DNA from 3 places in the Streptomyces sp. NPDC058000 genome. Region 3 is predicted to be linked to each of the others. Evidence: riboswitches for the same ligand, from Rfam matches in the RefSeq annotation. Region 3 holds a riboswitch; each other region holds the start of a gene.
What was found. Region 3 has a riboswitch for cobalamin ahead of ACFVT2_RS18975 (CbtB-domain containing protein). Riboswitches for the same ligand answer to the same signal wherever they lie in the genome.

Region 1 (7,174 bases), on a different contig from region 3:
TGAGCACCGCCCCGGCGAAGTCCCCCATGTCCAACAGCGCGTCCTCCGGCAGGTGGTGCAGGGCGACGGCGACCTTCTCCGACGTCGAGCCGGTGCACCCGGCGACATGCCGCCGGCCGGCCGCCCGCGCCACGTCCACCCCGCGCCGGATCGAGTCGATCCACGCCGAGCAGGAGTACGGCACGACGATCCCGGTCGTCCCCAGGATCGACAGGCCGCCCAGGATGCCGAGGCGCGGATTCCAGGTGCTGCGGGCGATCTCCTCGCCGTGATCGACGGAGACCTCGACCTCGACGTCCGCGCTCGCACCGCTGCCTGCGTGGGCCTTGGCGACGCGCGCCAGATGCTCCCGGATCATCTGCCGCGGTACGGGATTGATGGCGGGTTCGCCGACGTCCAGCGGCAGTCCGGGGCGGGTGACCGTACCCACGCCCGGGCCCGCCGCGAACACCACTCCGCTGCCGGCCGGCAGCGCCCGCACCGTGGCCCGCACCAGCGCCCCGTGCGTCACATCGGGATCGTCCCCGGCGTCCTTGACCACCCCGGCCATCGCGGTGGCCGGTCCCGCCCCGGCAGCGGTCAGCTCCTCCACCGCGAGCGCGAAGGACGGCGTCTGTCCCTTCGGCAGCGTGATCGTCACCGGGTCCGGGAACTCCCCGCTCAGCAGCGCCGTGTACGCGGCCGTGCTGGCGGCCGTGGCGCACGCCCCGGTCGTCCACCCGTGCCGCAGCCCGGTGTGCGCGAGCTGCGCGCTGCGCCCTCCCGTAGCCTTCGGTTGCGTTTCACCCACGGAGGAACCTGCCGCTCATGCCGACGTCACCCGTCCACGAACCCGTCCGCCAGGTACTGATCCTCGGCGGCACCACGGAGGCCCGCCAGCTGGCCACGGCCCTGGTGGCGGAGCCGGGGGTGCGGGTGATGACCTCACTGGCCGGCCGGGTGGCGGCGCCGCGGCTGCCCGCCGGGGAGGTGCGCATCGGTGGGTTCGGCGGCCCCGAGGGCCTCGCCCGCTGGCTGAGCGAGCACGCGGTGGACGCGCTCATCGACGCCACCCATCCTTTCGCCGGCACGATCAGTTTCCACGCGGCCCAGGCCGCCGCCACCGCCCATGTTCCCCTGCTGGCCCTCCGCCGCCCCGGCTGGGGCGCACAACCCGGCGACGTCTGGCACCCGGTCCGCTCCCTCACCGAGGCCGCCGCCGTCCTCCCCACCCTCGGCGGCCGGGTCTTCCTCACCACCGGCCGGATGGGGCTCGCCCACTTCGCCCACCTCACGGACCTGTGGTTCCTGGTCCGCTCGGTGGACGCCCCGGAGCCCCCGCACCCGCCCCGGATGACGACCGTCCTGGACCGCGGCCCGTTCACCCTCGACGGGGAACGGGAACTGCTGCGGCACCACCGCATCGACGTGCTGGTGACCAAGGACAGCGGCGCCGCGGCGACCGCCCCCAAGCTGGCGGCCGCGCGGGAGGCCGGGGTGCCGGTGGTGGTCGTCCGGCGGCCGCCCGTTCCGGAGGGCGTGCCGGTGGCCGCCGAGCCGGGCGCGGCGGTGGACTGGGTGCGGGCGCTCCTCGGCTGACGCCGCGCGGGCGGTCAGCGCTCCGGGTACCTGCGCGGCGTCCAGACCACCTCGGTGCCGTCGTCCCGCTGCACCCGCTGGGTCTGGGACGAGCCGACGAGCAGGATCGTCCGCATGTCGACCTGAAGGGGATCGAGGTCGGTGAGCGGGACGGTGCGGAGAGACTCCTCCGGGCCGCCGATGTCGCGGGCGAGGATGACCGGGGTGTCCGGTGCGCGGTGCTCCAGGAGGACGTCCCGGGTCTTGGCCACCTGCCAGGTGCGGCTGCGGGAGCCGGGGTTGTAGAGCGCCAGCGCCAGGTCGGCGGAGGACGCCGCGCGCAGCCGTTCGGCGATCACCTCCCAGGGCTTGAGCCGGTCGGAGAGCGAGATCACCGCATAGTCGTGGCCCAAGGGGGCGCCGGCGCGGGCGGCAGCGGCATTGGCGGCCGTGACGCCGGGCAGGACGCGCACCGGCACGGAGCGGTAGGGCTCCTCCGACGCCACTTCGAGGACCGCGGTGGCCATGGCGAAGATGCCGGGGTCGCCGCCGGAGACCACGGCCACTCGGCGGCCCCGGCGGGCCAAATCCAGCGCGAATTCGGCGCGTTCGGACTCGACCTTGTTGTCCGAGGGGTGCCGGCGCTGGCCCGGGCGCACCGGGACGCGGTCCAAGTACGTGGTGTAGCCGACGAGGTCGTCGGCGGCGGCCAGGGCACCGCGGGACTCCGGGGTGAGCCAGCGCGGACCGGCCGGGCCGGTGCCGACCACGACCACCTCACCGCTGTCCGCGGCGGCCGGATCCGGCTCCTCCTCAGCGGCGGTGGCGATGCGGCTGGGCACGACCGCGACGGAGAAGTACGGCACAGAGTCGGCGTCGACGTCGGACAGCGCTCCGGTGCGCTCCCCGGCCATCGTGGCGCGCTCGACGTAGCGGGCCTCCGGCAGCCGGCCGGAGCGCTCCAGGGCACGGCGGACGCTGGGGAAGGTACGGCCCAGCTTCATCACGACGGCCGAGTCGGTGGCGCTCAGACGGGCCGTCAGCTCTTCCTCCGACAGGGTGCCGGGGAGGACGGTCAGCACCTCGTCGGCCTCGGTGAGCGGGGTGCCCAGCCGGGCCGCGGCGGCGCTGATGGAGGTGACGCCGGGAACGACCTCGGTCGGATAGCGGTGGGCCAGCCGCTTGTGCATGTGCTGGTACGAGCCGTAGAAGAACGGATCGCCCTCGGAGATCACCGCGACCGTGCGGCCGGCGTCGAGATGGGCCGCGAGCCGCGCCGCCGCCGCCTCGTAGAACTCGTCCAGGGCGCCGCGGTAGCCGCCGGGGTGGTCGGTCGTCTCGGTGGTGACCGGATAGACCAGGGCTTCCTCGATGTGGTCCGGGCGGATGTGCCGCACGGCGATGGAACGCGCGATGGAGCGTCCGTGCCGGGCGCTGTGGTACGCCACCACATCGGCCTGGGCGATGACCTCCACCGCCCGTACGGTCATCAGGGACGGGTCGCCGGGGCCGAGGCCGACGCCGTAGAGGCGGCCGGTGGACCGCTCCGGGGACTGCGCGGTCGGCTGGTCCACCGTGCCGCTGCTCGCCTGCTGCTCGCTCACGCCTACTCTTCCTCGCTCGCCAGGGCGTTGATCGCGGCCGCGGCCATGGCACTGCCGCCGCGCCGCCCGCGCACCACTATGTGATCCAGCTTGGACGGGTGGTCGATCAGCGCGTCCTTGGACTCGGCCGCGCCGATGAAGCCGACCGGGATGCCGAGGACGGCCGCGGGGCGCGGTGCCCCTTCCTCGATCATTTCGAGGAACCGGAAGAGCGCGGTGGGGGCGTTGCCGAAGGCGACCACGGCGCCCTCCATCCGGTCCCGCCACAGTTCGAGGGCGGCGGCGCTGCGGGTGGTGCCCATCCGGGCGGCCAGCTCCGGGACCGACGGATCGCCGAGGGTGCACAGCACCTCGTTGTCCGCGGGCAGCCGCTTGCGGGTCACCCCGCTGGCCACCATGGTGGCGTCGCACAGGATCGGCGCACCGGCGCGCAGCGCGGCGCGCGCACTGGCCACGACCCCAGGGCTGAAGGCCAGATCGCGGACGAGATCGACCATGCCGCAGGCGTGGATCATCCGGACCGCGACCCGGCTGGCGTCGGCGGGCAGTCCGGAGAGATCCGCCTCGGCGCGGATGGTGGCGAAGGACTGGCGGTAGATGGCCGCCCCGTCCTTTTCATAGTCGAACGCGGTCACTGGAGCCTCGGGGTGGTGGGTTGAGGGGTGGAAGAAGGACGGGCAGCAGGAGGGGCACCGGGGGTGGTCGATGTTTCCCGTGAAACGGCGCCCGACCGGGGCGTTTCACGTGAAACGGTGCTCGGTCGCGGTGTTTCACGTGAAACCGACGGCGGGGCCGGGTCCTTGGGGCCCACCGCGGTGGTGCGATAGCCGTCGGGTGTCGCCAGCACATCGATCCAGGCGCCGTGCGGGTGGCCGCAGCGCCGATCGCAGCCCGACCAGTGGACGGGCAGCCCGACCGGCACACCGGAATCGTTCGCCGGGACGGCCCCGCCCCCGGCGACCGCGGTCGCCGCATCGCTCCGCACATCGGTAAGGGACTTGGCGCAGCCGGGCAGGCCGGTGCAGGCGGTGACCCGGCGCCAGGGGGAGGCCGGGTCGGTGATCAGTCCGGCGGCGGCGAGGTCGCGAAGCCGCCGGGCCGCCGGCGCGGCGGACAGGCCGGGGACGACGATGCCGCGCCAGGGCGTGAGGCGCAGTTCGCCGGAGCCGTCGCCGGCGGCGATCCCGGTCAGCAGCCGCCACTGAGCCGCGGTCAGCCGGCCGAGCGGCGCCAGGACCGCCAGCGCGCGGCGGCCGTCGGGCCCCTCGACCGGACCGGGGGCGGTGGCGTCGGCGTACGGCACGGCCGGCTGCGGGCCGACCGCGTCTGTGTATTCCGTGTACTCCGCGGATTCCGCGGCGATGCCCGCGGCCCGCAGCGCACGCTGCACCTCCTGGGCGGTCAGCGGCCGAGCGGCGGGGAGTTCGCGGACCCGCCAGGCACCGCTGCCGCACTCCGCGGCGGCGGCCAGGAAGACCTCGGCGGCGGTCAGCGCCGCCCGCGGGACGTCGTCCGCCGCGATCCGCAGCGCCGCCCGGTCGTCGCCGACCCGGAGCAGCGCCCCGTACCCGGACGCGGCCCCCGGCGGGTATGCGGTGTCCGCCGGGGCCTTCCGGCCGGATTCTGCGAGCAAGGTCACATCGCCGCCCAGGCCCGCCACATCGCCCCGGCCGTCGTCGAGGACGAACAGGAAGCGGCCCGAGAGCGCCGTCGCCGATGCGCTCGCGCACAGCAGCGCGTCCAGGCTCCGGGCCCACAACCGCACGTCGGAGGGGGTGTGTCGGTCCAGTCCGGCCAGCGGCGAGGCCAGCACGTTGCGGATCCGCTCGTGGCGTACGGACGGCAGCAGCCCGGCGTCGGTGAGGAGGTCGGCGAGGTGCCGGCCGCAGTCGTCGGGCAGACCGCGGAGTTCGACGTTGCCGCGGGAGGTCAGCGAGAGGTGGCCGTCGCCGAGGCGCTCCGCGGCGTCCGCCAACGCGCCGGCCTGGCGCACCGTCAAGTCCCCTGCGGGCAACCGCACTCGGGCCAGCTGCCCGTCGGCGGCGGAGTGCAGCCGCAGCGCTCCCGGGCAGGCGTCACCGCGGTCCCGCACGGGCGGTTCGGCCCTGTCGGGGCGTGGTGAGGGGGAGGGCGGCATGGCGGCGAGCATACCTACGTCGGTGGCGCCCGGAACCGGGGCGAGGGGTGGTGAACGGCAGCTCCGGAGGCGGGCTCCCGCGGCCCGGCCGCAGCCCTTACTATGCAGGTCGGTGGGTCGGCTGACCCGCCGGACGCCAGCGACGGCGCCAAGGGAGGAAGCCCGGTGAGAATCCGGCGCGGTCCCGCCACTGTGAACCCGGCCACCGCCGGGTGAGCCAGGAACTCCCGCCGTCCATACGACCACCCGGGGCGCGGATACCCCGAGGAAGGCTGCGCCGTGATCCTGCTGCTGTCGACCTCCGACACCGACCTGCTCAGCGCCCGCGCGGCCAGCGGCCCCGTGCCGTACCGGCTCGCCAACCCCTCCCGTCTCGACGTCGCCGAACTCCCCGGGCTCCTGGAGGGCACCGACCTGGTCGTCGTCCGCCTGCTCGGCGGTCTCCGCGCCTGGCAGGACGGTCTGGACGTGCTGTTGGCCGCGGACCAGCACCGGCCGGTCGTCGTGCTCACCGGTGAACAGGCCCCCGACGCCCAGCTCATGGAGGCGTCCACGGTCCCCGTCGGCATCGCGGCCGAGGCGCACGCCTACCTCGCGCACGGCGGCCCGGCCAACCTCTCCCAGCTGGCCTGCTTCCTCAGCGACACCGTCCTGCTCACCGGCCACGGCTTCGAGCCGCCCGCGGCCGCCCCGTCCTGGGGCCCGCTGGAGCGCACAGCGCGGGAGGTGACCGGCCCGACGGTGGCCGTGCTCTACTACCGCGCCCACCACATGAGCGGCAACACCGGCTTCATCCATGACCTGTGCGACCAGGTCGAGCGGGCCGGCGGCCGTCCGCTGCCGCTGTTCGTCGCCTCGCTGCGGGCCCCCGAGCCGGAGCTGATCGAGGAACTGCGCACCGCCGACGCCATCGTCACCACCGTGCTGGCCGCGGGCGGCACCAAGCCCGCCGAGGCGTCCGCGGGCGGCGACGACGAGTCCTGGGACGCGGGTGCGCTGGCCGGCCTGGACGTGCCGATCCTCCAGGCGCTCTGCCTGACCGGGTCGCGGGCCGCCTGGGAGGAGAGCGACGAGGGACTCTCCCCGCTCGACGCCGCCTCGCAGATCGCCGTGCCCGAGTTCGACGGGCGGCTGATCACCGTGCCGTTCTCGTTCAAGGAGATCGACGAGGACGGTCTGCCGGTGTACGTCGCCGACGCCGAACGCGCCGCCCGGGTCGCCGGGATCGCCGTCCGGCACGCCCGGCTGCGGCACATCCCGGCCGCCGAGAAGCGACTGGCGCTGGTGCTGTCCGCCTACCCCACCAAGCACTCCCGGATCGGCAACGCGGTCGGCCTGGACACCCCGGCGAGCGCCGTCGCGCTGCTGCGCCGCCTCCAGGCCGAGGGCTACGACTTCGGGACGGAGCCCGTGCCGGGCCTCGCGTCCGGCGACGGCGACGAGCTGATCTACGCCCTCATCGAGGCCGGTGGCCACGACCAGGAGTGGCTGACCGAGGAGCAGTTGGCCCGCAACCCGGTCCGCATCCCGGCCGCCGACTACCGCCGCTGGTACGCCACGCTGCCGCAGCAGCTGCGGGAGTCCGTCGAGGAGCACTGGGGCCCGCCGCCCGGCGAGATGTTCCTCGACCGCAGCCGGAACCCCGAGGGCGACATCGTGCTGGCCGCCCTGCGCCGCGGCAACCTGCTGATCCTCATCCAGCCGCCGCGCGGCTTCGGCGAGAACCCGATCGCGATCTACCACGACCCCGATCTGCCGCCCTCCCACCACTACTTGGCGGCCTACCGCTGGATCGCCGCCTCCACCGTCGACGGCGGCTTCGGCGCCGACGCCATGGTCCACCTGGGCAAGCACGGCAACCTGGAGTGGCTGCCCG
Region 2 (7,174 bases), on a different contig from region 3:
GGGACCCATGACCTGTGACCGCTCCACCCCCCGGACCAGGCTGGCGACCGCGATAGCGGTGGCGTCACTGGCCGGCACCGCACTCGCCGAACACCCTTCCCGGGCCGTCGCGGACAGCCGACCCCTCGGGCACGACGTCTCCTCGTACCAGAAGCAGATCGACTGGCGGGCGGCCCGCGCGAAGGGCGCGCGATTCGTCTACGTCAAGGCCACCCAGTCGGACAGCTACCGCAATCCGTACTTCTCCGCGCAGTACAACGGCTCCCGGGCGGCCGGACTGCTGCACGGCGCCTACCACTTCGCCGTGCCCAGCGCGTCGTCGGGCACCCGGCAGGCCCGGTACTTCCTCCGGCACGGCGGCCACTGGAAGGCGGACGGCTGGACGCTGCCGCCCGCCCTCGACATCGAGCACAGCCCGTACGACGCCCGGCAGCCGTGCTTCGGGCTGGATCGGACGGCGCTGGTCCATTGGATACGGGCGTTCAGCGACGAGGTGCGGCGCAGTACCGGCCGGCGGCCGGTGATCTACACCACCGCCCGCTGGTGGGACCGCTGCACGGGCGGCAGCCGGGCCTTCGGCGCGACCCATCCGCTATGGCTGGCGGACTACTCGGGCGCGGCGCGGCTGCCCGGCGGCTGGTCGTACCCGACCATTCGGCAGTACGCCTCGCACGGGCCGCTGCCCGGAGATCAGGACCGCTGGAACGGGACCCTGGCCCAGCTCAGGAAATTTGCCGACGGATGAGGAGGAAGTGACAGCAGGGGCGCCTCCGCGTGAACACTGCGGGGGTGTCACCGCGGCGCCCGGCCGAGTTCACTTTCCGTTCACCCGTCGTCCGTACGGTCCCCACGACACTGACCATCGAGCGGATTGCCTGGGTGAATGGAACACATCACGCTTCTCATCGGGATCGTGATCGTCACGGCCTTGGTGTTCGACTTTACGAACGGCTTCCACGACACGGCCAACGCAATGGCCACCACCATCTCCACCGGCGCCCTGCGACCCAAGGCCGCGGTGGCGATGTCGGCGGGACTCAATCTCGTCGGGGCGTTCCTCTCCGTCGAGGTGGCCAAGACCATCTCCGGCGGCATCATCGACGAGAGTGCCGGCATCAGACCTGAAGTGATCTTCGCCGGTCTGGTCGGCGCCATCATCTGGAACCTCCTGACCTGGCTCGCCGGCCTTCCCTCCAGCTCCTCGCACGCCCTCTTCGGTGGTCTGATCGGCGCGACGCTGGTGTCCGTCGGCACCGGCGGCGTGCACGGCCAGGCCGTTGTGATGAAGGTCCTGATCCCGGCGGTGGCCGCGCCGTTCGTCGCGGGGCTCGCCGCGATGGCGGCGACCCGGCTCACCTACCGGCTGACCCGCGGCCGCGCCGAGGCCGACACCGCCAAGGGCTACCGCGCCGGGCAGATCGCCTCGGCGGCACTGGTCTCACTGGCCCACGGCACCAACGACGCACAGAAGACGATGGGCGTGATCACCCTCGCGCTGATCACCGGCGGGGTCATCGCCCCGCACTCCGACCCGCCGATGTGGGTGATCGCCTCCGCGGGCCTGGCCATCGCGCTCGGCACCTACCTGGGCGGCTGGCGGATCATCCGCACCATGGGCAAGGGCATCACCGACATCCGGCCGCCGCAGGGCTTCGCCGCCCAGACCGGCGCCGCGGCCACCATCCTGGCCTCCTCCCACCTCGGCTTCGCGCTCTCCACCACCCAGGTCTGCTCCGGCTCCGTGATGGGCTCCGGACTGGGCCGCAAGGGCGGCGTGGTGCGCTGGTCCACGGCCGGGCGGATGGTCGTGGCCTGGGGGCTCACCCTGCCGGCCGCCGGTCTGGTCTCCGCGGGCGCCGCGTTCCTCGCCGACCAGGGCACCTGGGGCGTGACCGCGGTCGCCGTCCTCGCACTGGCCGTCTGCGGCGGCATCTGGGCCGCCTCCCGGCGCAAGCCGATCGACCACACCAACGTCAACGAGGGTCCGGCGGCGGAGCCGGCCGGTGTCGTCACCGCGGCGCTGAAGACCGTCTCCCCTCCCCCGGCGGGCCCGATCGCCCCGGCGACCCCCGCCCCGGCAACCACCGAAGCGCCGGACGCCGCGGCGGCTCCCAACCAGCCCAACGCACCTGTCGTTCCCACCCAACCCATCCCAGCCGTTGCCCCCGCCCAACCCGCGTCAGCCACCTCCTGACGCCGACCGCCCTGACCTAAGGACTACGCAATGCACATCGACTGGGCAGCTCTCGGCCAGGTCTTCGGCGTCAGCCTCGTGGTGACGGTGGGGATCGTGGGCCTGTTCACCGTCGGGATCGCGGGGACCTCCCGCAAGCCGGCCGTGGACGGCGACGCGGGGGCCACGACGGCACCGGGCGCGGGGGCGCGCGCCGGGGCACTGGCGGCCTTCGCACTCTGCGCGGCCGCGGTGGCGTACGGGATCTACCTGATCGTCGCCGCCTGAGACCGACGCCGGCCCGGCCGGCAACGGGTGGGGCGTCCGGCGGGCGCGGCAGCAGCCGCGGCCCCCGGGCGCCCCGTCCGCGTTCTCGGGGCCTCGCGTCCGTGCGCCGGGGCGCCCTGTGGTGTTGGCCACAGGGTCGGCGGCGGGGCTGCATCGCAGGTCAAGGGCGAGTTGACGGACCCTCGCGGGCGTGGTGGACTGCCGGGGCCAATCGGCGACAGCAGAGGAAGTCCGGTGCGAATCCGGCGCGGTCCCGCCACTGTCACCGGGGAGTGCTCCTCCAGCGAGGGCCACGGCCCGTACGCACTCCGTACGGGCGGGAAGGCCGGGGGAGGCACCGATCCGGGAGCCAGGAGACTCTGGTCGCCGTCACGTCGAGCCAGGGCGAGGACCCTGAGTGAGGACAAACCACCATGCCTGGCTGCCCGTCGAGAGCTCCACTGCCCGCTGCCGCAGGGCCCCTTCGAGGGTGCACGGCGGCCTGATCCGATGCGCGGCGAACACGCGGGATATGCGTGCGGCGCGGCCCTCGGCTTCCTCGGTGACCTGATCGCGGCGGATCCACGGCGCGGCCATCCGGTGGCCGCGTTCGGCCGGGCCGCAGCCGCCGTCGAACGCCGACTGTGGCGCGACCACCGCGGCCACGGGGCGGCCCACACCGTGCTGTGCGCCGGCGGTGCGGCCGCCGGTGCCGCACTGCTGGAGCGCGCCGTACGGCACCACCCGGGCGCCCGGGCCGCGTTGACCGCGGCGACGGTGTGGGCGGTGCTGGGCGGCACGTCGCTCGGCCGGGAGGCACGGGCCGTCGGCGGTGCGCTGGCGGCGGGCGACCTGGACGCGGCCCGGGCGCGGCTGCCGCACCTGTGCGGGCGCGATCCGCAGGCGCTGGACGGGCCGCAGATGGCCCGGGCGGTGGTCGAGTCGGTCGCCGAGAACACCTCGGACGCGGTGGTCGGCGCCCTGGTGTGGGGCGCCGTCGGCGGAGTGCCCGGTCTGGTGGCGTTCCGGGCGGTGAACACCCTGGACGCGATGGTCGGTCACAAGTCGCCGCGCTACCGGCGGTTCGGCTGGGCCGCGGCCCGCCTCGACGACGTCGCCGGCTGGCCCGGCTCCCGACTGACCGCGGCACTGACCGTACTGGCGGGCCCGGACCGGCGCGGCGCGCTGCGGGCCTGGCGAGCGGACGGCGGGGCACACCCGAGCCCCAACGCGGGCCCGGTGGAGGCGTCGTTCGCGGGTGCCCTGGGCATCCGCCTGGGCGGCACCCTGGCGTACGGCGGGCGGGTGGAACACCGGCCCGTACTCAACGGCGGCGGGCGGCCGCCCGAGGTGCCCGACATCGAGCGGGCGGCACGGCTGTCCCGGCGGGTGAGCCTGCTGGCGCTGGGCGTCACGGTGGCGGGTCGGTTCGCGGCGGGCGCGGTACGGCGCCGCATCAAGGGAAGGGTGACCCGGTGAACGGGCGGAGGAAGACGGCCGGCGGGGCCGTGGGCGGCGGGCTGCTGGTGGCCGGGACGACGTCCGATGCGGGCAAGAGCGTGGTGACCGCCGGCATCTGTCGCTGGCTGGTGCGGCAGGGCGTCTCGGTGGCGCCGTTCAAGGCGCAGAACATGTCGCTGAATTCGTTCGTGACCCGGGAGGGCGCGGAGATCGGCCGGGCGCAGGCGATGCAGGCGGCCGCGGCCCGGGTGGAGCCGACCGCGCTGATGAACCCGGTGCTGCTCAAGCCCGGCAGCGACCGCAGCAGCCAGGTGGTGCTGCTGGGGAAGCCGGTGGGCGAGCTGAGTGCCCGTGGCTACCACGCGGGCCGGCAGGAGCAGTTGCTGGGCACGGTGACCGACTGCCTGGCGGAGCTGCGGCGCACCCACGACGCGGTGATCTGCGAGGGCGCCGGCAGCCCGGCCGAGATCAACCTGCGGCGGACCGACATCGTCAACATGGGCATCGCCCGGGCCGCGCGGATCCCGGTCGTGGTGGTCGGCGACATCGACCGCGGCGGCGTCTTCGCCTCGTTCTTCGGGACCACCGCGCTGCTGTCCGAGGAGGACCAGTCGCTGGTCGCCGGCTACCTCGTCAACAAGTTCCGCGGCGATGTGACGCTGCTGGAGCCGGGGTTGGAGATGCTGCGCGGGATCACCGGGCGGCGCACCTACGGTGTCCTGCCGTACGCGCACGGGCTGGGCATCGACGAGGAGGACGGGCTGAGTGTGTCGCTGCGCGGGGCGGTCCGCGAGTCGGTGGTGGCGCCGCCGGCCGGCGAGGACGTGCTGCGGGTCGCGGTGTGCGCGGTGCCGCTGATGTCCAACTTCACCGACGTGGACGCGCTGGCGGCCGAACCGGGCGTGGTGGTGCGGTTCGTGGACCGGCCCGAAGAGCTGGCCGACGCGGACCTGGTGGTGCTGCCGGGGACCCGCGGCACGGTCCGCGCGCTGGCGTGGCTGCGCGAGCGCGGACTGGCGGACGCGGTGGTCCGGCGGGCCGCGGAGGGCCGCCCGGTGCTGGGCATCTGCGGTGGCTTCCAGATGCTCGGCGAGCACATCGAGGACGAGGTCGAGTCGCGGGCGGGCGCGGTCGAGGGGCTGGGACTGCTGCCGGTCCGGGTCCGGTTCGCGGTGGAGAAGACCCTCACCCGGCCGTCCGGTCGGGCGCTGGGCGAGCCGGTGGAGGGGTACGAGATCCACCACGGCGTGGCCCAAGTGGCCGGCGGCGAGACGTTCTTCTCCGATGACCGGGGCAACGGCCTGGACGGCTGCCGGGTCGGCGCCGTGTGGGGCACGCACTGGCACGGCTCCCTGGAGAGCGACGGTTTCCGGCGGGCGTTCCTGCGGGAGGTGGCCCGGGCGGCCGGTCGCCGTTTCGTACCGGCGCCGGACACCCGCTTCGGGGCGCTGCGCGAGGAGCAGTTGGACCGGCTGGGCGATCTGATCGAGGAGCACGCGGACACCAAGGCGCTGCTGCGACTGATCGAGGAAGGGGTGCCGGAGGGGTTGCCGTTCATTCCTCCGGGGGCGCCATGAGGGCGGATGCAGGGGACACGACAGGAGCCGGCCGGCGACGTGAAGGACGACAGGGCATGACAACGACTCAGAACCCGACCCGGCAGTACCCGTTCACGGCGGTCGTCGGCATGGCCGACATGCGGCTGGGACTCCTGCTGAACGCGATCTCGCCCGCCATCGGCGGGGTGCTCGTCCGGGGTGAGAAGGGCACCGCGAAGTCGACGATGGTGCGCGGACTGGCGGAGTTGATGCCGGTCGTGGACGTCGTCGACGGCTGCCGGTTCTCCTGTGCACCGGCCGCGCCCGACCCCGGCTGTCCCGACGGGCCGCACGGCACGGTGGACGCCGGGCAGCGGCCGACGCGGATGGTCGAACTGCCGGTGGGGGCGTCCGAGGACCGGCTGGTCGGCGCGCTGGACATCGAACGGGCCCTGTCCGAGGGCGTGAAGGCGTTCGAACCGGGCCTGCTGGCCGATGCGCACCGGGGCGTCCTGTACGTGGACGAGGTCAATCTGCTCCATGACCACCTGGTGGACCTCCTGTTGGACGCCGCCGCCATGGGCGCCTCCTACGTGGAGCGCGAGGGCGTCTCCGTGCGCCACGCCGCCCGTTTCCTGCTCGTCGGGACGATGAACCCCGAAGAGGGCGAGCTGCGGCCGCAGTTGCTGGACCGGTTCGGGCTGACCGTGGAGGTCGCGGCGTCCCGGGATCCGGAGCAGCGGGTCGAGGTGGTCCGGCGCCGGCTGGCGTACGACGACGATCCGGCGGGCTTCGCGGCGCGCTGGGGGGACGAGGAGCGGCAGCTGCGGGAACGGATCGGGCTGGCGCGGGAGTTGCTGCCGTCGGTGCGGCTCGGCGACGCGGCGCTGCGGCAGATCGCGGCGACCTGCGCGGCGTTCGAGGTGGACGGGATGCGGGCGGACATCGTGATGGCCCGCACGGCGACCGCGCTGGCGGCGTGGGCGGGGCGGACCGAGGTGCAGCCGGAGGACGTCCGGCAGGCGGCGCTGCTGGCGCTGCCGCACCGGCGGCGGCGCAATCCGTTCGACGCGCCGGGGCTCGACGAGGACAAGCTCGACCAGGTGCTGGAGGAGTCCGCCGGCACGGACGGCGACGACGACCCGGAGCCGGAGGGGCCGGACGGGGGTCCGGACGGCCCTGGCGGGGGTCCGGACGGGGGGCCCGGCGGGCTGCCGCCGCAGGACGGCGGGGACCGGGAGCAGCCGGCGGACGCCCCGCACCCGGACGTGCCGCGGCAGCAGGAGCCGGAGCGGCCGGCGCCGTCCGAGAGCCCGGAGCGGGCGCCGGAGGGCGAGCCGGCGGCGTCCGGGCCGGGCCGGGAGCAGGCCGCGGTGGGCGCCACCGAGCCGTTCCGGACGCGGCGGCTGGACGTGCCGGGGCTGGGCGAGGGCGCGGACGGCCGCCGGTCCCGGGCGCGTACCGCGCACGGCCGGACGACCGGGGCGCGGCGCCCCCGAGGGGCCCTGGGCAAGCTGCACCTGGCGGCGACCGTGCAGGCGGCGGCGCCGCACCAGTGGGCCCGCGGGCGGTGCGGGCCGGGCCTGGTGGTGCGCCGGGACGACCTGCGGGAGGCGGTGCGCGAGGGGCGCGAGGGCAACCTCGTGCTGTTCGTGGTGGACGCGTCCGGGTCGATGGCGGCCCGGAAGCGGATGGGCGCCGTCAAGGGGGCGGTGCTGTCGCTGCTGCTCGACGC
Region 3 (7,174 bases):
TCGGGCCCGCGGGCAGCGCCAGGCACAGGTTGCCGCCGACGGTGGCCTCGTTCCAGACCTTGAACGACCCCAGCAGCGCCTGCCGGCACTGACCGATCAGCGGGGCCGCGGTCCACTCCACCGGCGTGGGGATGTCGGAGAGTTGGGACAGCGTGCAGGTGGCCGCGATCTCCAACCCGTGTGCGTCGACCCGGAACGGCTGCCAGCCGAAACCCCGCAGGTCGATGAGGCGGCGGAGCCGCGGCTGGGGTGCGGAGAGCAGCCAGGTGCCGCCGGCGAGCCAGGCATCGCCCGGTTTCCAGGTTGCCTGGGCCGCGCGGGTGGGTGACGTCACGACCGCGGTGATGGTGTTGAGGTCCATCCGGTGCTCCCGGGCGTACGGAGGGAAGACCGTCAGTACGGGTGGCGGTTCGGCTTGTCCGCCCATGCCTGGTAGGCGTGGGTGCCCAACTCGGGATACATCTGCGCGATGGTGATGCTCCGCTCGCTCGGGGGCTTCCGGAAGTCCTCGTACTGGAAGGCGTCGCTGAACCCGATCGCCTCGGTGGCCTTCCAGTCACAGCTGTAGTAAACGGCGTCGATCCGCGACCAGTAGATGGCGCTCATACACATCGGGCAGGGGGCGCCGCTGGTGTAGATCGAGCAGCCCTGGAGCATGCGCGCACGCTCGGGTAGGCCGTCCGGGGATCCCTCCGGGCGGGGCACCAACTCCAGCGTGTACTCGTTCTGGTGTTCCTCGGAGACCGTGGGGGCCTCGGGATTGAGGAATTGCACCGCCTTCCGGATGGCTTCCACCTCGCCGTGCGCCGTCGGGTCCGCCGTCAGCAGTACGCGGTTCTGGCCCCGCGCGATGATCTGGTCGTCGCGGGTGATCACCGCGCCGAACGGGCCGCCCCAGCCCTTCTCGACGGACTCGACGGCCAACGCGACCGCCTCGGCCATGAATTCTCTGTGCCCCATGATCGGTGCCTCCGAGCAGAGCGTCGCGCTTGAACCTTGATGGGCGGATGACCCTTGTCCGGCAGGGGCCGCTTTCACGTCCCCTGCTTCACGTCAAAAGAACCTTCACGTCACAAGAATCCTCCGCATCGAGCGATACCTCGACAATTCAACAATTCGAAGGTGGAAGTTTGTACCATATGTCCTTTTGTGGATTAGTCTAGTAAGGGTGAGTTCCCGTGCAAGCCGTGGCTCCCGCAACGACGTCGCGACCGTCGTGATCTCGCAGAAGGTCCGGGTGGGTCGCGAAGACGACTACCGGCGCTGGCAGGATCGGACGAGCGAGACCGTGCGGGGGTTCGCCGGATTCGAGGGTACGGAGCTGTATCCGCCGGATTCCGCCGGAGAGGATTCCGCCGGAGAAAACGAGTGGGTCGTCGTCTTCCGTTTCTCGCACCTCGACCAGTTGTCGGCCTGGCTGGATTCCGACGCCCGCCGCGAACTGATCCAGCAGGGCAGTGACCTGTTCGAGGAGCCTCCCACCCAGGAAGTCCTCGTCGGCGGCACCCCGGTACACGACTCCGTGACGGCGGTGATCGCCCACGAAGTACGGCCCGACCAGGAGCAGGATTTCGTGCGCTGGCAGGACAAGGTGCTGGCGGCCCAGCGGGCCTTTCCCGGATTCATGGGGTCGGAGTTGTTCCGCCCGGTGAAGGACGTCCAGGGCAAATGGGTAGCGGTTTTCCGATTCGACAACCGCCAACACCTCGATGCCTGGCTCGAATCCCCGGCACGCGAAAAACTCCTGGACGAGGGCCGTGCCTTCTTCGTCTCCTACGACGTGCGCAAGGTCGGGTCGGCGTTCGGCAGTTGGTTCCGCTTCGACACGAGTTCGGAAGAGGGCGCACCACCCAACTGGAAGCAGGCCATGTCCGTGCTGCTGGCCCTCTATCCCACCGTCAAGGTCCTGGACCTCACCGTGGGTTCCTACTTCGACGCTCTCGGGATGCCGGGATATCTCAGCCTGTTCCTGTCGAACGTGCTGAGCGTCTCCATCCTGACGTGGCTGCTGTTGCCGTTGCTCAACAGGCTCCTCGCCTTCTGGCTCATGCCTGGCCGGGCGCAGTCACTCCGCACCGATGTGACGGGCGCCGTGCTGGTGGTGCTGTGCTGGGTGACGTTCCTGGTGATCTTCGGTCTGACCATTGGTTGAGCCGTGCGGCGCGGCGCGCAGTGCCGTCGTACGGGCGTGGTCTGCCTGTCTGGCCCGGGACAGGCGTTGGGAAGCCATCCGTTCCCGTCCCCACGCACAGTGGCCCGCCCGCGGGATTCCTCCCACGGGCGGGCCACTGTGCGTGCCTGCCGCGCCGGCGACTACGGCTGAGCGGCGCCGGCGGTCCGCCGGTCGCGCCGCTGCTTGAGGCGGTCCGCGGCGATCAGTGCCGCCACTACGACGGCGGTGCCGGCGAGTTGGTGACGGCCGTCCGAGGAGGTGGCCATCACGGCGAAGACACCGAGGATGGCCGCCAACGCCACCCACGTCAGATACGGGAAGCCCCACATCCGCACCAACAGCAGTTCGGGCGTCTCGCGCTCCAGGCGGCGGCGCATCCTCAGCTGGGTCAGGCAGACGATGGTCCAGACGACCAGCACCGAGCAGCCGGCGATGTTCAGCAGCCAGGCGAACACCGTGGTCGGCCAGACGATGCCGGCGATCACGGCGGCGAAGCCGAACATGCAGGACGCCACCACCGCCGCTGCCGGCACGCCGTTGGTGACCTTGCTCAGGAACCGCGGACCCTGGCCCCGGGTGACGAGGGAGTACGCCATGCGGGACGAGCCGTAGATGTTGGCGTTCATCGCGGAGAGCAGCGCCACCAGCACCACGATCTGCATGATCGTGCCGGCCGCCGGGATGCCCAGCCGGTCGAGCACGGTGACGTACGGGCCGTCCGTGGCGACCTTCGGGTCGTTCCACGGCACCAGGGTGACCACCACGGCCATGGAGCCGATGTAGAAGACCGCGATGCGCCAGACGGCGGTACGGACCGCGCGGACCACGTTGCGGCTCGGCTGGTCGGACTCCGCCGCCGCGATGGTGACGGTCTCCAGACCGGCGAAACCGGAGATGGTGGTCAGCAGTCCGGCGGCGAGTCCGGCGGCGCCGGTCGGGAAGAAGCCGCCGTGGCCGGTGAGGTGGCTCGTACCGGGTGCGTTGCCGAAGACACCGAGGATGCCGAGCACACCCAGCACCAGGAAGGCGACGATCACGGTGACCTTGATGGTGGCGAACCAGAACTCGAACTCGCCGAAGTTCTTGACCGCGGTCAGGTTGCTGGCGCAGAAGAACACCATGAAGACCGCCACCCAGCCGTAGGCGGGGAGGAACGGTGCCCAGGTGTGCATGATGGCGCCGGCCGCGGTCGCCTCGGCGGCCACACCGGCGCAGAGCATCAGCCAGTACATCCAGCCCGAGGTGGTGCCTGCCCAGGAGCCGAGTTCCTCCTCGGAGTGCACCGAGAACGAGCCGGTGGAGGGCCGGGCCGCGGACATCTCACCGAGCATCCGCATGATCAACATGACCAGTGCGCCGGTGGCCGCGAAGAGGAGGACGATGGCCGGCCCGGCCGCGGCGATGCCGACACCGGAGCCCACGAAGAGTCCCGCGCCGATGACCCCGCCGAGCGCGATCATCGAAAGGTGTCGCTGTTTGAGGCCGTGGGACAACGGGGGCGCAGCATCCTGCACGGCCCGCGGGGAGTCCTGGGGTGACCGGGTGATACTCCGAGTCATGGGCGTGCCTGTCCATTACTTGAGACGATCATTGAGTCCACGAGTCTGCGGCGACACGTTGCGTGAACGGTGTGAACGCCCGCTATTCGGACGCCGCGCTCACGCATGGTGAATATGCGGACACGGCGTCGGCCGGCCGGTGCGGGGTCCGCGTCTGCGTAAGGGGCGCCAAGAGGCGGGCCCGGGGCGGCCGTTCGCGTCGGGAGGGATCTCGAAGTGCGGCCGGGGGTGGATTTACTAGGACGTCCAACTGTATTTTGCGGGCGAAGGCCCACGGTCGCCGGGTACGCCCTCGGCGGCGGCTGCGAACTGGCCATGCTCTGCGACGTACTCCTCGCCGCCGACACCGCCGTCTTCGGCCAGCCGGAGATCGAACTGGGCGTCATCCCCGGCATCGGCGGCTCCCAGCGGCTGACCCGCGCGGTCGGCAAGGCCAAGGCCAAGGAGCTTGGCCATGCCCCTGACACGCGGTACGGTCTCTTCGGTATCGACGACGGTTGAGCGGAAGCCGGTGGGAATCCGGCACGGTCGCGCCACTGTGAACGTCTCGCCCCCGCGCGCCGGGAGCGTTCGTGAGTCAGACCCGCAGCCGTCGTCCTGTGCACCACCGAGATGGGACGCGAACTCCCAGAGGAGGCCCTGCCATGGCGCAGCACGTCGCCCTGCCGACCGCCACCACCCCCGCCGTACCCGCCACGCTGCCGCTGAAGGCGATAGCTCCCTGGGCGGTCTTCTTCGGCATCCTGATGCTCGTCCTGCTGTACTTCGTCGGCGCCGAACAGGGCGCCACCTCCGTGTTCAACGGCACGGACGTCCACGAGTGGGTGCACGACGCCCGCCACCTGCTCGGCTTTCCCTGCCACTGACGCGAGGGACGCCGCACACCCATGAACTCCGCAACGGTAAGAAACCTCCTGGTACGGGGCATGCTCGCCGGCCTGGCCGCCGGCGTGCTCGCCCTCGTCGTCGCCTACTTCCTCGGCGAACCCGGCGTCAACAGCGCGATCGGCTTCGAGGCCGCCCACTCCCATGAGCACGAGATGGAGGTCGTCTCGCGCTCCCTCCAGTCCACCGCCGGCCTCGCCACCGGCGTGCTGGTCTACGGCGTGGCCTTCGGCGGCATCGCCGCGCTCGCCTACTGCTTCGCACTCGGCCGCGTCGGGCGCATCGGCCCGCGCGCCACCGCACTGCTGCTGTCCGGCTGTGCGCTGCTCGCCGTGTATGTCGTGCCGTTCCTGAAGTACCCGGCCAACCCGCCGTCGGTCGGCGACCCCGACACCATCGGCGAGCGCACCTCCCTGTACTTCCTGATGATGCTGCTGAGCGTCCTCCTCGCGATCGCCGCCACCCTCCTGGGCAAGCGACTCGCCCCCAGCCTGGGCACCTGGTGGGCGACCGTGGTCGCGGTAGCCGCCTTCGCCGTCGTGATCGGTCTGGCGTACGCCTTCCTGCCGGTCATCAACGAGGTGCCGAAGGACTTCCCGGCGACCCTGCTGTGGCGGTTCCGGCTCTCCGCGCTGGCCATCCAGACCGTCCTGTGGGGCGGCTTCGGCCTGGTCTTCGGCGAACTGGCCGAGCGACTGCTGCACCCCGGGTCCGTGACGGCGACGTCCGGACAGGCGGTTCCCGCCCCGCAGTGACGCCTCCACACCGAGAGGGCCCTTCGGCACCGTCCGGGGGCCCTCTGGCGTTCCCCGGGCAGACGGGCAACAGGCAGGCAGAGAAACAGTCGGGCGGACAACCGCCGACCGTTGACTGCCGACCGCCGGCGTCAGTGACCGGCTTCGTCCTCCGAGGAGCCGAGGGCCCGTCCGAGCCGCAGGTTCCAGCGCCCGGACCGGCCGCTGAGCTCGGTCGCCGAGAGCGGTGGCACGTCCACCCGCCAGAACGCGGCCTCCGGCGCGCCCAACACGCGGACCACTACGGCCCGTACGATCTCCGGCTCGACCACGGCGAGCGTCCGCCCGGCGACCTGACCGCAGGCGTCCAACCACCGGGAGACCCGCTCGCACAGGTCCCGCACCGACTCACCGCCGTGCGGGGCCGCACCGGGATCGGACAGCCATCGGGCCAGTTCCGCGGGCTCGTCGGCCGCCACCTCGTCCAGTGTCCGCCCCCGCCAGCGGCCCACGTCCAGACCCGCGAGTTCCGGACCCGCCGAGCCGTCGAGACCGAGCGCTGCCGCCGTCTCCCGGCAGCGGACAGTGGGGGAGACGTAGACCTGGCCGGCGGCGGGCAGGGACCCGGCCGCCGATCCGGCCCGGGCCGCTCCACCGTCGTCGAGCGAAGAGCCGTCGTCGAAGCGGGCCTGCCGCAGCGCCGGGTTGGTCGCGGGTGAGATGAGGGTGACACGGCTGGTCACGCGGTCGTTCCTCCTGCTTCCGGCAGGGGACGGTGTCCTTCCCCTGCATGACGACGATTTCGGCTTCCGAGAAGATCTCCGCGTCCACGCCGAAGACCTCTGTGTCCACGTCGAAGATCTCCGCGAGGCGCGGCAAGCACCGGCGCGGATCGGCGTGGGCGTAGAGGTCTTCGGTGCGGCCGGTCGTCGGGCCACCGCACACCTCCTCGACCTGGCCGTTCGCATGCCTGGACGGTGGCAAAAATAGCATTCGCGCCTTGCACGGGCTGCGCCGATCCGCAGCCCGGAGCGGTACGGATCCGGCAGGTTGGTCGTGGCCGTCATCTGGTGCCCACGGGCCAGGAGTTGCGGCACCGCGGGGCCCGGCACGTCACCCCGAACGCGTCGGTACCGTCCGGCGCGCCCGCCCCGGTCGCCACGACCGGGGCGGGCGCGGTGCCCACGGGCCGCGTACTACAGCTCCGTGCGCACCGTCCGGGCCGCGGCGACCAGGCTCGCAAGTGAGGCCCGGACCTCCGGCCAGTCGCGGGTCTTCAGGCCGCAGTCGGGGTTGACCCACAGGCGCTCGGCGGGGATGGCCCGCAGACCGGCGCGCAGCAGGTCCGCCGACTCCGCCGAGCTCGGTACGCGCGGGGAGTGGATGTCGTACACGCCGGGGCCGGCCTCGCGCGGGTAGCCGTGGGCGGCGAGCTCCCGGGCGACCTGCATGTGGGAGCGGGTGGCCTCCAGACTGATCACATCGGCATCGAGGTCGTCGATGGCCTGCACGATGTCACCGAACTCGGCGTAGCACATGTGGGTGTGGATCTGGGTGTCGGGGCGCACCCCGCCGGTGGTCAGCCGGAAGGCTTCGGTGGCCCACGCCAGATAGCCGGGGTGATCGGCGGCCCGCAGTGGCAGCGTCTCCCGGAGCGCGGGCTCGTCCACCTGGATGACCGATGTCCCGGCCGCCTCAAGGTCGGCGACCTCGTCGCGCAGCGCGAGCGCGACCTGGCGCGCGGTCTCGCCGAGCGGCTGGTCGTCGCGGACGAAGGACCAGGCGAGCATCGTGACGGGGCCGGTGAGCATGCCCTTGACCGG

Region 1: it holds a riboswitch for cobalamin, as region 3 does, so the genes downstream of both, cobN (cobaltochelatase subunit CobN) here and ACFVT2_RS18975 (CbtB-domain containing protein) in region 3, are expected to answer to the same signal.
Region 2: it holds a riboswitch for cobalamin, as region 3 does, so the genes downstream of both, ACFVT2_RS06410 (cobalamin biosynthesis protein) here and ACFVT2_RS18975 (CbtB-domain containing protein) in region 3, are expected to answer to the same signal.

The regions. Positions count from the first base shown of each region.
Region 1 covers NZ_JBHVQS010000001.1:554,803-561,976, forward strand. The annotation lists gene ACFVT2_RS02590 (cobalt-precorrin-5B (C(1))-methyltransferase) at 1-790, opposite strand, end outside; gene ACFVT2_RS02595 (cobalt-precorrin-6A reductase) at 808-1,578, shown strand; gene ACFVT2_RS02600 (precorrin-2 C(20)-methyltransferase) at 1,593-3,131, opposite strand; gene ACFVT2_RS02605 (precorrin-8X methylmutase) at 3,164-3,796, opposite strand; gene cobG (precorrin-3B synthase) at 3,793-5,310, opposite strand; cobalamin riboswitch at 5,394-5,546, shown strand; gene cobN (cobaltochelatase subunit CobN) at 5,578-7,174, shown strand, end outside.
Region 2 covers NZ_JBHVQS010000004.1:58,805-65,978, forward strand. The annotation lists gene ACFVT2_RS06395 (GH25 family lysozyme) at 8-745, shown strand; gene ACFVT2_RS06400 (anion permease) at 884-2,194, shown strand; gene ACFVT2_RS06405 (hypothetical protein) at 2,225-2,461, shown strand; cobalamin riboswitch at 2,684-2,821, shown strand; gene ACFVT2_RS06410 (cobalamin biosynthesis protein) at 2,951-3,919, shown strand; gene ACFVT2_RS06415 (cobyric acid synthase) at 3,916-5,478, shown strand; gene ACFVT2_RS06420 (putative cobaltochelatase) at 5,535-7,174, shown strand, end outside.
Region 3 covers NZ_JBHVQS010000017.1:76,555-83,728, forward strand. The annotation lists gene ACFVT2_RS18950 (FAD binding domain-containing protein) at 1-361, opposite strand, end outside; gene ACFVT2_RS18955 (nucleoside deaminase) at 394-960, opposite strand; gene ACFVT2_RS18960 (antibiotic biosynthesis monooxygenase) at 1,169-2,152, shown strand; gene ACFVT2_RS18965 (amino acid permease) at 2,314-3,732, opposite strand; partial or broken gene ACFVT2_RS18970 (enoyl-CoA hydratase-related protein) at 4,009-4,182, shown strand; cobalamin riboswitch at 4,189-4,341, shown strand; gene ACFVT2_RS18975 (CbtB-domain containing protein) at 4,377-4,598, shown strand; gene ACFVT2_RS18980 (CbtA family protein) at 4,620-5,372, shown strand; gene ACFVT2_RS18985 (histidine phosphatase family protein) at 5,504-6,094, opposite strand; gene metE (5-methyltetrahydropteroyltriglutamate--homocysteine S-methyltransferase) at 6,548-7,174, opposite strand, start outside.